2 regions of the Pseudomonas sp. 15C genome follow, and region 1 is predicted to be linked to the other one. Evidence: predicted binding sites of a transcription regulator. Region 1 holds the regulator's gene; the other holds the start of a gene.
What was found. The regulator sigma-54, encoded in region 1, starts transcription at its own class of promoters, with help from an activator protein. The targets are predictions, from matches to a motif close to ANTGGCATNNANNTTGCTNT.

Region 1 (7,337 bases):
TTGCGTGATGATTGCCGAGGCTGACGGGCAGATGCAGCGTGATTACTGGTATGACGTCAATCGTCAGGGCACGCTGCTGGCCGATCCGGTGAGCATCGGCCAAAAAGCCGCACAACGGGCGGCGAGCCGTCTTGGCGCGCGTCCGGTGCCGACTTGCGAGGTTCCGGTGCTGTTTTCCGCCGAGCTGGCGGGTGGTCTGTTCGGCAGCTTTCTCTCGGCGGTGTCAGGCGGCAGTCTGTATCGCAAATCTTCGTTCCTCGAAGGCACGCTGGGCCAGAAGCTGTTCCCGGAGTGGATGACCATCGATGAGCGTCCGCATCTGATGCGCGCCATGGGCAGCGCTTCGTATGACGGTGACGGTCTGGCGACGTACGCCAAACCGTTCGTCGAGAACGGCGAATTGGTCTCCTACATTCTCGGTACTTATTCCGGCCGTAAACTCGGTATGCCGAGCACCGCCAACGCGGGTGGCGTGCACAACCTGTTCGTCACCCATGGCGATGAAAACCAGGCGGCGCTGTTGAAGCGCATGGGCCGTGGACTACTGGTCACCGAGCTGATGGGCCATGGTCTGAACATGGTCACCGGCGACTATTCGCGCGGTGCGGCAGGTTTCTGGGTCGAGAACGGCGAGATTCAGTTCGCCGTGCAGGAAGTGACCATCGCCGGCAACATGCGCGACATGTTCAAGCAGATCGTTGCCGTCGGTAATGATCTGGAGCTGCGCAGCAACATCCGCACCGGTTCGGTGTTGATCGAACGGATGACCGTCGCGGGTAGCTAAACCCCGGTCCGCTAAGCGAAAAGGCGCGTCATCCGCACTGGATGACGCGCCTTTTTTATTGCTCTCGCCACAGACCCGTTGTGGGAGCGAGCATCTCCATAGCTGACACGCTTGTGTTGCGTCTTATTATCATTTAATAATCAATCCCATCTGGTCGTTGGAAGAGCTACTCAACCCTTGCAAGCTCACCGCCGGCGGCGTGTAAACCCCGCAACCGCTTTGGAGGCTCACCATGGAGCACTGGAAACGCACGATCGAACGGGCCAATCGCTGCTTCATGCTCGGCGAATTGATCGACGCCCGTGAGGCTTACCTGCAAGCGCTGGCCCTGGCGCAAGTGTTGTTCGAGCGCTGGGCGGACGCCGACGAAGCGGTGGCGGCTTGCGTCATCTCCCACCACAACCTCGCGGATCTGCACCTGCGTCTGAATCAGCCCGAGGAGAGCGCCGAATATATGTGCGCCATCCATCAGCGGCTGCTGCAGACCATGCAGGACGAACGGCTGCGCCCGGCCCTGCGGGAAGCAGCATTGCGTCAAAGCAGCAAGACCTACGTCGAGCTGCTGAATTTCATCAGCGAGCACGGCGAATACCCGCGCACCCAACGCCTGCTGCACCCGGATACCGGCAATGCACGCCGCGCGCCTGCTTCACACCACTATGGAGTCCACTGAAATGGCTTTTACCTTGCCTGTCTTGCCTTATGCCTACGATGCCCTGGAACCGCATATCGATGCGCAGACCATGGAAATCCACTACACCAAGCATCACCAGACGTACATCAACAACCTCAACGCTGCCGTAGAAGGTACGGAATATGCCGAGTGGCCGGTGGAGAAACTGGTCGCCAGCGTCCAGCAACTCCCGGAAAAACTGCGGGCGGCGGTGATCAACCAGGGCGGCGGTCACGCCAACCACTCGCTGTTCTGGGAAGTCATGGTGCCAGGCGGTGGCGGCAAACCGGATGGCGCGCTGGCCAAGGCTATCGATGAGCAATTGGGTGGGCTCGACAGTTTCAAGGAAGCGTTCACCAAAGCGGCGCTGACCCGTTTCGGGAGTGGCTGGGCCTGGCTCAGCGTCACCCCGGAGAAGAAACTGATCGTCGAAAGCAGCGGCAATCAGGACAGCCCGCTGATGAACGGCAACACGCCGATTCTCGGTCTCGATGTCTGGGAGCACGCCTACTACCTGCGCTACCAGAACCGCCGCCCGGAATACATCAATGCATTTTACAACGTGATCAATTGGCCCGAAGTCGCGGCGCGCTATCAGGCCGCACTGGTTTAAGCCTTCTATAAAAAACATCCAGGGCAGATTATGGGCACGGAGACACTGGCGACTGGCAGTGGGCGAATGTTTCGTTACGCAGTGGGATCGCTGTTGCTGTTGGCGGGCATGACCTTGCTGGTCGCTCACGGGCTGCAATGGCTGAATCTGGAACCGCGCCTGCTGCGTGCATTGCAGGGCGGTGCTCTGTGCGCGCTCGGCACGGCGCTTGGCGCGGTGCCGGTGCTGGTCATCCGGCGGATGCCGCAGGCGCTCAGCGACACCTTGCTGGGGTTTGGCTCCGGGGTGATGCTGGCGGCAACCGCGTTTTCGCTGATCGTGCCGGGCATCGCGGCCGCCGAAGGTCTCGGTCTGACCCCTTGGGGCGCCAGTGGCCTGATCTGCTTCGGCATCCTGCTCGGCGCGTTTGGCCTGTATCTGGTCGATCGCAAGGTTTCCGGCGCTTCTCCTGAAATGCTCGTTGGCACCCTCGAGCGCCCGGTGATCCCGCCGCGGATCTGGCTGTTCGTTTTTGCCATCATTGCTCACAACATTCCGGAAGGCATGGCCGTCGGCGTGTCCGCCGGCGGCGGCATGCCGGATGCCGACAGCCTGGCCATGGGCATCGCTTTGCAGGATGTGCCGGAAGGTCTGGTGATCGCACTGGTATTGGTCGGGGCGGGGATGTCACGGGTGAGGGCGTTTCTGATCGGCGCGGCGTCAGGTCTCGTCGAACCGGTGTTTGCACTGCTTTGCGCGTGGCTGGTCAGCCTCGCGCAGATGTTGCTGCCATTGGGGCTGGCGCTGGCGGCCGGGGCGATGTTGCTGGTGGTGACCCACGAAGTGATCCCGGAGTCGCGACGCCATGGTCATGACAAACTCGCGAGTCTGGGTTTGCTGATCGGGTTTTGTCTGATGATGGTGATGGATACCGCGTTGGGTTGAGTTGTCGCGACGAGGAATGCTCCGTCGCAAAAGGCTTATTCACCCTCATCGAAGTAGTTGTTGATCAGCGCCACCAAGGCGTCCATGGCTTCCTCGGCTTGTTCGCCTTCGGTGCTCAAATGAATTTTGGTGCCCTTGCCTGCCGCGAGCATCATCATCGCCATGATGCTTTTACCATCGACCGTGGTCTCGGGTGTACGGCCTACTCTGATCGTAGTCTCCGGAAACTTGCCCGCCACGCCGACAAACTTGGCAGACGCTCGGGCATGCAAACCGAGTTTGTTGATGATTTCGATTTCACGAGCAGGCATCGCGGTGTGGATCCTTTAGGTGAGGTCGCGGTGGCGGACCTGGACGTTTTTCAAGGTTTTCTGCAGGGCCTGACCCAGACGTTCGGTCAGGTAGACGGAGCGGTGATGCCCGCCGGTACAGCCAATGGCAACGGTCACATAGGCGCGATTACTGGCAGCAAAGCGCGGCAGCCACTTGTGCAGGTAGGCGTAGATGTCCTGGTACATTTCCTCGACATCCGGCTGTTGCGCCAGATACTCGGCAACCGGTGCGTCGAGACCGGACTGCTCGCGCAACTCCGGCTTCCAGTACGGATTGGGCAGGCAGCGAACGTCGAAGACCAGATCCGCATCCACCGGCATGCCGCGCTTGAAACCGAATGATTCGACCAGAAACGCCGTACCCGGCTCAGGCTGATTCAGCAGGCGCAACTTCAAAGTGTCGCGCAGCTGGTACAGGTTGAGATGGGTGGTGTTGATCTTCAAGTCAGCCAGGTCGGCGATCGGGCCGAGCAGGGCGGTTTCATCGTGAATCGCCTCGGCCAGTGAACGATTGGCGTTGCTCAACGGATGGCGACGGCGCGTCTCGGAAAAACGCTTGAGCAGGGTCTCTTCGTCGGCGTCCAGGTACAGCACATCGCACTGGATATGCTTGGCACGCACCACTTCGAGCAATTCGGGGAAACGCGACAGATGACTCGGCAGATTGCGTGCATCGATCGACACCGCGACGAGCGGCTGCGCCAGTTCGGTGTGGATCAGCGCACGTTCGGCCAGTTCCGGCAGCAAACCGGCCGGGAGGTTGTCGATGCAGTAGTAGCCGTTGTCCTCAAGGACATTCAGCGCGGTACTCTTGCCCGAGCCCGAGCGGCCACTGACGATGATCAAGCGCATGATTAATGCCCGTTCTGCTCGTCCAGTACAACCTGGTACAAGGCTTCGTTGCTCGGTGCGCTGCGCAGTCTTTCACGCACTTCCTTGCGATCGAGCATGCTGGCGATCTGGCGCAGCAGTTCCAGGTGTGCATCGGTAGCAGCTTCCGGGACCAGCAGCACGAACAGCAGGTCTACCGGGGCGCCATCGATCGCGTCGAAATCGATCGGGGCTTCAAGGTGCATCAGCGCACTGATCGGGGCGTCGCAACCCTTGAGGCGGCAGTGGGGGATGGCGATGCCGTTGCCAAAACCGGTGGAACCGAGTTTTTCACGGGCGACCAACGCCTCGAAGACATCCTGCATCGCCAGATCCGGCACTTCGCGGTGGATCAGGTTGGCAATCTGTTCGAGGGCTTTTTTCTTGCTGCCGCCCGGCGCGTTCACTTGGGAACGGCCGGGGGTCAGGATGGTTTCAAGTCGGATCATGGATGAGGGTGTTAACGACCGGTCGCGCCCTGGAGGAGGCTCTGGGTCTTTTCCTTATGCTTTTTGAGTTGGCGATCCAGCTTGTCGGTCAGCAGGTCAATGGCGGCATACATGTCGTCGTGCTCGGCATTGGCGACTACTTCTCCGCCGGGAATATGCAACGTGGCTTCGATTTTCTGCTTGAGCTTCTCGACATTCAATATGACTTGCACGTTGGTGATCTTGTCGAAATGCCGCTCCAGCCGGTCGAGTTTCTCGCCGATGTAGGTGCGCAGAGGTTCGGTCACTTCCAGTTGGTGTCCACTGATGTTGACTTGCATACAGCTTCTCCTTCGTTGCCAGTGCATAAAGCGGCAGGCCGAAAAGCCTGCCACTGGAACGCTGTAACGTGGCTTACATCAACCGCTTGCGTTCGCTCGAAGGCGCGATTCCGAGGGATTCGCGGTACTTGGCGACGGTGCGGCGAGCCACCTGAATGCCTTGTGCCTCCAGTAAACCAGCGATCTTGCTGTCACTCAACGGCTTTTTCTGATTTTCCGCGGCAACCAGTTTCTTGATGATCGCGCGGATCGCCGTGGACGAGCATTCGCCGCCTTCGGAGGTACTCACGTGGCTGGAGAAAAAGTATTTCAGCTCATAAATACCGCGCGGGGTATGCATGAATTTTTGTGTGGTCACTCGGGAAATCGTCGATTCGTGCATGCCCACCGCCTCGGCGATGTCATGCAGGACCAGCGGTTTCATGGCTTCGTCGCCGTACTCCAGGAAGCCGCGCTGATGCTCGACGATCTGCGTGGCGACTTTCATCAGCGTTTCGTTGCGGCTCTGCAGGCTTTTGATGAACCAGCGAGCTTCCTGAAGCTGATTGCGCATGAAGGTGTTGTCGGCGCTGGTGTCGGCGCGTTTTACGAAACCGGCGTACTGAGCGTTGACGCGTAGACGCGGTACCGATTCCTGGTTCAGCTCGACCAGCCAGCGCTCGTTGTCCTTGCGCACGATGACGTCAGGTATGACGTATTCGGCTTCGGTGGACTCGATCTGCGAACCCGGTCGCGGATTGAGGCTCTGCACCAGTTCGATGACCTGGCGCAGCTCGTCTTCCTTGAGTTTCATGCGCCGCATCAGCTGACTGTAGTCGCGGCCGCCAAGCAGGTCGATATAGTCGCTGACCAGGCGTTTGGCCTCTGCCAGCCATGGCGTTTTTGCCGACAACTGGCGCAGTTGCAACAGCAGGCATTCGCTGAGGTTGCGTGCGCCGATGCCCGCGGGCTCGAACTGCTGGATGCGGTGCAGGACGGCTTCGATTTCGTCCAGTTCAATGTCCAGTTCCGGGTCGAAGGCGTCGAGGATTTCTTCGAGGGTTTCGTCCAGGTAGCCCTGATTGTTGATGCAATCGATCAGGGTCACGGCGATCAGGCGATCGGTGTCGGACATCGGTGCGAGGTTCAACTGCCAGAGCAAATGGCTCTGCAGGCTTTCGCCGACGGAAGTGCGGGTGGTGAAATCCCACTCGTCATCATCGCTGCTCGGCAGACTGCTGGCGCTGGTCTGGTAAACATCCTCCCAGGCCGTGTCTACCGGAAGCTCGTTGGGGATGCGCTCGCTCCATTCGCCATCGTCGAGATTGTCTACCGTCGGCGCGGCTTCCTGGTAAGAAGGTTCCTGAATGTCGGTGTTGGGCTTTTGCTCGACGTTGTCGGCCAGCGGATCGGAATTGTCGAAGTCGTCGCCTTCTTCCTGGCGTTCGAGCATCGGGTTGGATTCCAGAGCCTCCTGGATTTCCTGTTGCAGATCCAGGGTCGACAATTGGAGCAGGCGGATGGCCTGTTGCAGCTGCGGTGTCATCGTCAGCTGCTGGCCCATTCTCAAGACTAGCGATGGTTTCATGGCAGGGGCTTAACACCTTATTCGCCGGCGCTATGCGCCATCCACTACAGGGCGCCGAAGCGCCAAACTTAAGCAAATTATATGCCTGAAACTGAAGTGTTTGCCTAGAGCGCTGTAACAATTAAGCGCTATAAAAAACGGCTTGATCGATACAGCACCCGCGCAGCTTGTCGAACAGCTCGCGCTTACAGGCGGAACTCGTGACCCAGATACACTTCCTTCACCAGATCGTTGGCCAGGATAGTCTCGGCGTCACCTTCGGCGATCAATTGACCGTCGTTGACAATGTATGCGGTTTCGCAGATATCCAGCGTCTCGCGCACGTTGTGGTCGGTGATCAGCACACCGATGCCTTTGGCTTTGAGATGGTGAATGATCTGCTTGATGTCGCCAACCGAGATCGGGTCGACACCGGCGAACGGCTCGTCGAGCAGGATGAATTTCGGTGCGGTGGCCAGGGCGCGGGCGATTTCCACCCGGCGGCGCTCACCACCCGACAGGCTCATGCCGAGGTTGTCGCGAATGTGGCTGATGTGGAATTCCTGCAGCAGGCTCTCCAGCTCTTTGCGGCGACCGGCCTTGTCGAGTTCCTGACGGGTCTCGAGGATGGCCATGATGTTGTCGGCCACCGACAGTTTGCGGAAGATCGACGCTTCTTGCGGCAGATAGCCGATGCCGGCTTTGGCGCGGCCGTGCATTGGCTGGTGGCTGACGTCCAGATCGTCGATCAGCACGCGACCCTGATCGGCCTGCACCAGACCGACGATCATGTAGAAGCAGGTCGTCTTGCCGGCGCCGTTCGGGC
Region 2 (7,337 bases), on a different contig from region 1:
TCCAGCCAGGCTTCCGCCCAGGCGTGGCTGGCCAGATGCTCGCAATCCTCGCTGTACAGATAGCCCGACACATAGCGTGACGGAATCCCCAAACTACGGGCACAGGCCAGAAACGCGTGGGTATGGTCCTGGCAAACACCGGCGCGGCCGGCAAACGCTTCGGCGGCGCTGGTGTCGACTTCGGTCGAACCCGGCGTATAGGTCATGTACTGATTCAAGCCCTGCATCAAGTCGATCAGCGCGGTGCGATCACGGCGCTGCTTGCAGGATTTTTCCGCGAATGCGCGCAGCGCCTCGTCCGCCTCGGTCAGGCGGGTGAAGCGCAGGAATGGCAGCGCCGACTGGCTCTCGTGCTCGGCCTCGCGCAGTTCGTCGATATCGACCTGCCCGCGCGCCCCGATGATGATCGCTTCGTGCGGTTCATCCATGGTCAGCACGTGGAGGATATTGCCGAACGGATCGAGTTGCGCACGCACCGGACGCGGCAGATCGAGCTGCCAGCTCAGCACATGCTGACGTTCGCTGTCATGGGGTGTCAGACGCAGGTACTGGATGCTCGCGCGCACCTGATCTTCGTAGTGATAGGTGGTCTCGTGGCTAATGGAGAGTCTCATGCAGCCTCCAGGTAGGAACTGTGGATGGCGTTGCCCAGCTGGCGCACCAGCGGGATGAATTCGGTCAGCCAGGCGTGCAGGCCTTCCTCGAGGATTTCATTGATGCCGGTGTAACGCAGGCGCGCATCCATCTCCGCAGCCAGACGTTGCGCCGGTCGCCCGTTGGCACCGGGCAGCTGCGCGAGGATCTGGTCGATCTCTTCGGTGCAGGCTCGCAGCGATCGCGGCACATCGGCGCGCAACAGCAGCAATTCGGCGACATGTCGGGCGCCGGGCGCATCACGATAGATTTCGGTGTAGGCCTCGAAGGACGACAGCGCACGCAGCAAGGCACTCCACTGGTAATACGCGTGCGCGGTGCCGTCGCTGACGGCTTCGGCCTGATCGCCAGCCATTTCATAACGCGCATCGAGCAAGCGCAGCGTGTTGTCCGCGCGCTCGATGAACGTACCCAGACGAATGAAGCGAAACGCGTCGTTGCGCATGATCGTGCCGTAGGACGCGCCGCGAAACAGGTGCGAACGCTCCTTGATCCATTCGCAGAAACGGCTCATGCCATAGCGGCTCAGGCCTAGTTCCGCGATCCCGCGAATTTCCAGCCAGGTCGCGTTGATGTTTTCCCACATGTCCGCCGTGATCCGTCCGCGCACCGCATGAGCGCTGGCCCGTGCGGCGCCGAGGCAACTGTAGATGCTGGCCGGGTTGGCCGCGTCGAGGGCGAAAAAGTGCAGCAGGCGTTCGGCATGCAGCGCGCCGTGACGCTCCAGATAATCATCGAGGGTGCCGGTGATCAGTAGCGGCATCGCCAGTTCGTGCAAACCGTCGCCGCGGCCGTCCTGCGGCATCAACGACAGTGAATAACTGATGTCGAGCATGCGCGCGAGGTTTTCCGCGCGCTCCAGATAACGCGACATCCAGTACAGATCCGAGGCAGTTCTACTTAACATGGCAAGCTTCCTTCAATCCTCGACCACCCAGGTGTCCTTGGTTCCGCCACCCTGAGAGGAATTCACCACCAGGGAGCCCTCGCGCAGGGCGACACGGGTCAAACCGCCGGGCACCACCCGGGTTTCGCGCCCGGACAAGACAAACGGGCGCAAATCGATATGGCGCGGCGCGATGCCGTTTTCGACAAAGGTCGGACAGGTCGAGAGCGACAGCGTCGGTTGGGCGATGTACGCATGCGGCTTGGCTTTGATACGCTCGCGAAAGGCATCGATTTCCGCCGTCGTCGCGGCCGGCCCCACAAGCATTCCGTAACCGCCGGAGCCCTGGGTTTCCTTGACCACCAGATCTGGAAGATTGGCCAGCACGTGGGACAGTTCAGACGGGTTGCGGCATTGCCAGGTCGGTACGTTTTTCAGGATCGGTTCTTCATCGAGGTAGAAACGGATCATGTCGGTGACAAACGGATACACCGACTTGTCATCCGCGACGCCAGTGCCGATCGCGTTGGCGAGCACGACATTGCCGGAGCGGTAGGACGACAGCAGCCCCGGCACGCCAAGCATCGAATCCGGATTGAAAGCCAGCGGATCGAGAAAGGCGTCATCAAGGCGTCGATAGATCACGTCGACCGCTTTCGGGCCATCGGTGGTACGCATGAACACCTTGTCGTCACGCACGAACAGATCCGCGCCCTCGACCAGTTCCACGCCCATTTCCCGCGCCAGAAACGCATGCTCGAAAAACGCGCTGTTGAAGCGCCCTGGCGTCAGCACCACCACGCTCGGGTCGTCGATCGGGCTTGAGCTTTTCAGGGTGTCGAGCAACAAATTCGGGTAATGATCGATCGGCGCGATGCGCTGGGCCGAAAACAGCTCGGGAAACAGGCGCATCATCATCTTGCGGTCTTCGAGCATGTAGCTCACGCCGCTCGGCGTACGCAGATTGTCCTCGAGCACGTAATAGGTGCCGTCGCCGTCGCGCACCAGATCGACGCCGGAAATGTGCGAATAGATATCGCGGTGCAGATCCAGGCCTTGCATCGCCAACTGGTATTGCTCGTTGGCCAGTACCTGTTCGGCGGGAATGATCCCGGCCTTGATGATGCGCTGCTCGTGGTACAGGTCGGCGAGAAACATGTTCAGCGCCTTGACCCGCTGAATGCAGCCGCGCTCGACGATCCGCCATTCGCTGGCAGGAATGCTGCGCGGGATGGTGTCGAAAGGAATCAGGCGCTCGGTGCCCTGCTCGTCACCATAGAGCGTGAAGGTAATCCCGGCGCGATGGAACAGCAGATCGGCTTCTCGCCGTCGTTGCGCCAGCAGTTCATCCGGCGTATCGGCCAGCCATCGGGCGAACTCGCGATAATGCGGGCGAACCTGGCCGCCGGCATCGTACATCTCATCAAAATAGGTGCGGATCATGCCGTACTCCTTGTCACCCGGACATACAGGCCTTCGCAAGGCCCGTGCCATCGGCATAAACGCTTTGATTTCAATCGGTTGGATATTCACATCGCAGACACCGCACCATTCCTGTGCGACAAATGCTCCAACAGGATTGCCCCCGCTTCATTGCGACGCATTGCAACGCCTATCACCAGCATAGTCAGAACTGATTTCACTGCCCGGCGCGGCGTACGGATAATCCGCGCATTCGCTGCAAAACTTCGCCGTCAACAGCCTCGCGAAGTCGCCCGCTCAACTGACCTGGACTGCTCCGGCAGCCCGCCCGCTGTAGCCCTCAAGGGATTCAGTCGCGTATCGCTCTTCCCTTTTAGCCACCCTCTCCGGTGGCTTTTTTTTGCCTCGGATTCTTGTTTCAGGGTTTTGCCACAGCGTTTGCGCAGGGCACAAACTACAACGGCCGACCCAAAGGTCAGCCGTTGCTCAACAAGTCTTGCAAGCGATCAGTTCAAACGGTGGCGGTTGCGCACCTCCTGCTTGACGCCCCAGCCCTCGATGATGCCGCCCAGCGGTTCGACCACGGCGGAAAAGCCCTGCTCGAAATCACCGATATCGTCATAAGTCGCGTACATGACCTTGCTGAGTTCCAGCGACCAGGCGCCGTCGTCCCGCGCGCTGACCTGGGCATTGATGGATTCACCGCGATAGTTGCCTGCCGCCCTGCGCGCCCGCTCCTCGTCCGGGAAAATGGCGTAGAACTCGATGGGATGAAATCTTGAAAAATCGAAACCGCCTTCTTTCATGCGGCGCAGAACATTGCTGCTGATGTCTTCTTGATAGGCTGTGCTCATGAATCGTCCCCCTCGCATAGATGGATAGACTTTCCGTATTCCCGCCCCGGGCCTGTGGCCTAAGTACGTCGACAACGCTGCGGTTGCATGCGGGAAACAAGCATGTAGCTGACAAGACCAGACCTTAGCGATCCATTCGCTGATCTCCCTTGCAGAGTAGCCGCAAGAGAGCGGCGCTGCCAAGGCCTGGTTTACGAGATGACAGGAAGTGTTCAGATTGGCGTGATGCTGCGGATCTCGATGCCGTTCTGGGTCTTGAGGTTTTTAACGCCAGCATCGGCGGTGCGTCCTTCCAGATCGTTCAGATCCAGTTGGGCAGCCACCGGAAGGAGCCTTTCCTTGATCAGCCGGGCGGCTTCATCGTCGGTCGGGCATTCCTCACGTTCGAAGATTTCATCAACGATTTCACCATGATCATCCACGAAAGTGACTTTCCACTTTTGCATCAGTGCCTCCTCGATCAACCCGTAGATGGGCTTACCTCTATCTGGACGTTTTGCCGCGATAGTTGGTTCAAAAGGATTACACAGGGCGATGATCAAATTGCAGGAGTGAGTCTGCTCGCGATTGCGGTTTGCCAGTCACACAGATATCGACTGATAAACAGCTCTCGCGAGCAGGCTCACTCCTACAGCGGTACTGTGTTGAAAATCAGTTATTGCCCGGCTTGTTGATCGCCTGCAGCACGTATTGCGGCAAGGCGAATGCGCCGATGTGAATTTCCGGGTTGTAGTAACGGGTGACGATGCCGCTGCCGATGAAGCGCTGTTGCAGGGTCTCACGGCTGAGTTTGCGGTAGGCCGGGTTGGTCGAGCCCCAGGCGAAGGTCATCGAACCGCCGATGTAGGTCGGCACCGCCGCCTGATAGAAATGCCAGTCCGGGAACAGGCTGTTGAGGCGACCGGCGGTGGTCTTCACTTCGTCGATCTGCATGAACGGTGTGCCGTTCTGCGTGACCAGGATGCCGCCCTCGTTTAGGCAGCGGTGGCAGGCCTGGTAGAAGTTCTCCGAAAACAACACTTCGCCCGGGCCGATCGGGTCGGTGGAGTCGGAGATGATCACGTCGAATTTTTCCGTGGTGGTGGCGACGAAACGCATGCCGTCGTCGATCACCAGGTTCAGGCGTGGATCGTCATAGGCGCCGGCGGAGTGGTTCGGCAGGAACTCTTTGCACATGTCGACCACGGTGCCGTCGATTTCGACCATGGTGATGTGCTCGACGCCAGCGTGCTTGGTCACTTCGCGCAGCATGCCGCCGTCACCGCCACCGATGATCAGCACACGCTTGGCGCTGCCGTGGGCGAGGATCGGCACATGGGTGAGCATTTCGTGGTAGATGAATTCGTCGGCTTCGGTGGTCTGGATCACGCCGTCCAGCGCCATCACCCGGCCCATGCGCGGGTTCTGGAAAATCACCAGATGCTGGTGTTCGGTGCGCACTTCGTGCAGCAGTTTTTCCATGCGAAAACGCTGGCCGTAGCCTTCGTAGAGGGTTTCCAGGTACTCGCTGGTTTTGGTGACGGTCATGGTCAAGTGCTCCGATGAAATGCGCGGGCGCCAATCGTGGGGAACGATTGCCCGGGAAAGGCGCGCATTCTACGTTGCCGAAGATGACAGGTCGAACCTCACTTCACCGTCGGAGCACAATCCTTTGTAGTAGTGAGCCTGCTCGCGATTGCGGTTTGCCAGCCACAGAGATATTGACTGATAGATAGCTATCGCGAGCAGGCTCACTCCTACAGGGTACTGCGGTGATCCTGACATCAGGTCAGACCCGCACATTGCCCCGCGGTCCGGCAATCGCCCAGATGATCAGGCCCAGCACCGGCAGGAGGATGATCAGCAGCACCCAGACAATTTTCATTCCGGTGGACGCGCCGCTTTTCAGCACATTGATGATGGCCCAGATGTCGAGGGCGAGGATGATCAGGCCGATCAGACCGTTGAACGTGGAACCCATAATGTCGCTCCAGAATAGTGGCATGCACTTCTAGGATAGACGGCCTTGCGCAGGGTTCCGTTTTATTGCGAATCAGACGTAAACGGCGACCTTCAAGGCTTCGAGTGCCGGTGCAGCGCTGATGCCGAGTTCGGCGCACAGCTCCAGTACGCGCGGCACGTCGTTGCCGTAGACCAGCACCATCTGCAGTTCGTCGTCGAGCAACTGGCTGAAATTCATCAGCGTGTAGCCGCCATTTACCTTGTTCAGACTGCTCATCTGCACCTGAATGCGATTGAGCGCGGTCAGGGCTTCGGTCCTGGCCAGTTGCTTGGGCTTGAGGTTGAAGTCCACGCCGGGCCCGAACGAGGCGACGATTTGTGCGAACAGATCAGCGTAGGTATCGGCCTGGAACAGCACGGTTTCAGGCAGGCTGCCCACCACCACCCACTCTCCCAACGGAATCGGGAAAGTGTCGTCGTAATTGATGTCCGGGTTGGCGGTCAGAAAGGCGTCGGCATCGGCGTAGGCTTGCGCCGCTTCGTCTGCCACTTTCAGGATCTCGTCCTCGCCCATGCAGCCGGAGCTGATTTTGCTGATGAGTTCGACGAGTGCGGCTTTCATGAGGGCGGATCCTGTGGCGAAGGGAGATTTCAAGGGCGCGAAGGATAGCGCATTCTCTGCTTCGCCACAGTCCGGCGGGGCGGATTTCAGCCCAACAGCTTCTCGAGTTGCGCGGTGGTATCGACGGCACCCATGGTCCGCGCTGCGTCGAGCGCGGTAACGCCATTGGCATCCTTGGCCTTGGGATCGGCGCCCTTGCTGATCAGGTAATCGACGATTGCAACACGATTGAACATCGCCGCCATCATCAACGCGGTACGGCCATCAAAGGACGAACCTTCGATCTCGGCACCTGCTTCGACCAGCGCTTTGACCACCGCCAGATCACCTTTGAACGCGGCGCCGGCAATCGGGCTCTGGCCATTGCCATTGCGCATTTCCGGATCAGCCTTGTGCTTGAGCAACACATTCACGGCATCGACGTGACCGTAGTAGCTGGCGAGCATCAGCAAGGTGTCGCCCTTGCTGTTTTTCAGGTTCACCGGCAAACCGGCCGTCACCAAACGATCAAGCATTTCGGCATCACCGTCACGCGCCTTGTTGAAGACCTGCTCGGTGAATTCGGCAGCTTCTTCCGGGGTCATCTGGCGGCTTTGGTCGGACATGGGGCAACTCCACTTCGGTCAATCGGAAAGCCGACAGTTTCCCGAGGCAGAGGAAAACTGTCACCCTCTTTTTCCACAGCACAGCGATAGCCGAAATCAATAACGATGCTTGCCCTCGAGAATTTCCGCCAGCACCGGCTCGGTGACTCGGCTATACGTCTGCGTGCCGGGCAGCCACGCATAAATCGGGTCGCCCCCCGTCTGGCTGGGGTCGAAGCCTTCATTCTTGAGACGGGTTTTCTGGTATTTGAAGGTGCCGGTGGTTTCCATTTTCACCTTGACCCGCAGGAACAACGGCACCGCATAGGACGGCAGGCGCTCGCGGGCGAAGGCCAGCAGCTCGGCGAAATCCA

Region 2: a site for sigma-54 is predicted at 3,016-3,035, ahead of ACYYKW_RS16330 (circularly permuted type 2 ATP-grasp protein). Genes of this name have one in related genera too.

What each region holds. Positions count from the first base shown of each region.
Region 1 covers NZ_JBUDGD010000029.1:32,711-40,047, forward strand. Annotated here, with positions in the region: gene pmbA (metalloprotease PmbA) at 1-784, shown strand, start outside; gene ACYYKW_RS16025 (hypothetical protein) at 1,017-1,457, shown strand; gene ACYYKW_RS16030 (superoxide dismutase) at 1,459-2,070, shown strand; gene ACYYKW_RS16035 (ZIP family metal transporter) at 2,101-2,994, shown strand; gene ACYYKW_RS16040 (HPr family phosphocarrier protein) at 3,030-3,305, opposite strand; gene rapZ (RNase adapter RapZ) at 3,321-4,178, opposite strand; gene ptsN (PTS IIA-like nitrogen regulatory protein PtsN) at 4,181-4,645, opposite strand; gene hpf (ribosome hibernation-promoting factor, HPF/YfiA family) at 4,657-4,965, opposite strand; gene ACYYKW_RS16060 (RNA polymerase factor sigma-54) at 5,039-6,532, opposite strand; gene lptB (LPS export ABC transporter ATP-binding protein) at 6,718-7,337, opposite strand, start outside.
Region 2 covers NZ_JBUDGD010000030.1:17,100-24,436, forward strand. Annotated here, with positions in the region: gene ACYYKW_RS16320 (transglutaminase family protein) at 1-614, opposite strand, end outside; gene ACYYKW_RS16325 (alpha-E domain-containing protein) at 611-1,561, opposite strand; gene ACYYKW_RS16330 (circularly permuted type 2 ATP-grasp protein) at 1,574-2,983, opposite strand; gene ACYYKW_RS16335 (ribonuclease E inhibitor RraB) at 3,469-3,816, opposite strand; gene ACYYKW_RS16340 (hypothetical protein) at 4,029-4,262, opposite strand; gene speE (polyamine aminopropyltransferase) at 4,468-5,343, opposite strand; gene ACYYKW_RS16350 (PLDc N-terminal domain-containing protein) at 5,585-5,776, opposite strand; gene ACYYKW_RS16355 (hypothetical protein) at 5,849-6,379, opposite strand; gene ACYYKW_RS16360 (ankyrin repeat domain-containing protein) at 6,466-6,984, opposite strand; gene ACYYKW_RS16365 (long-chain-acyl-CoA synthetase) at 7,081-7,337, opposite strand, start outside.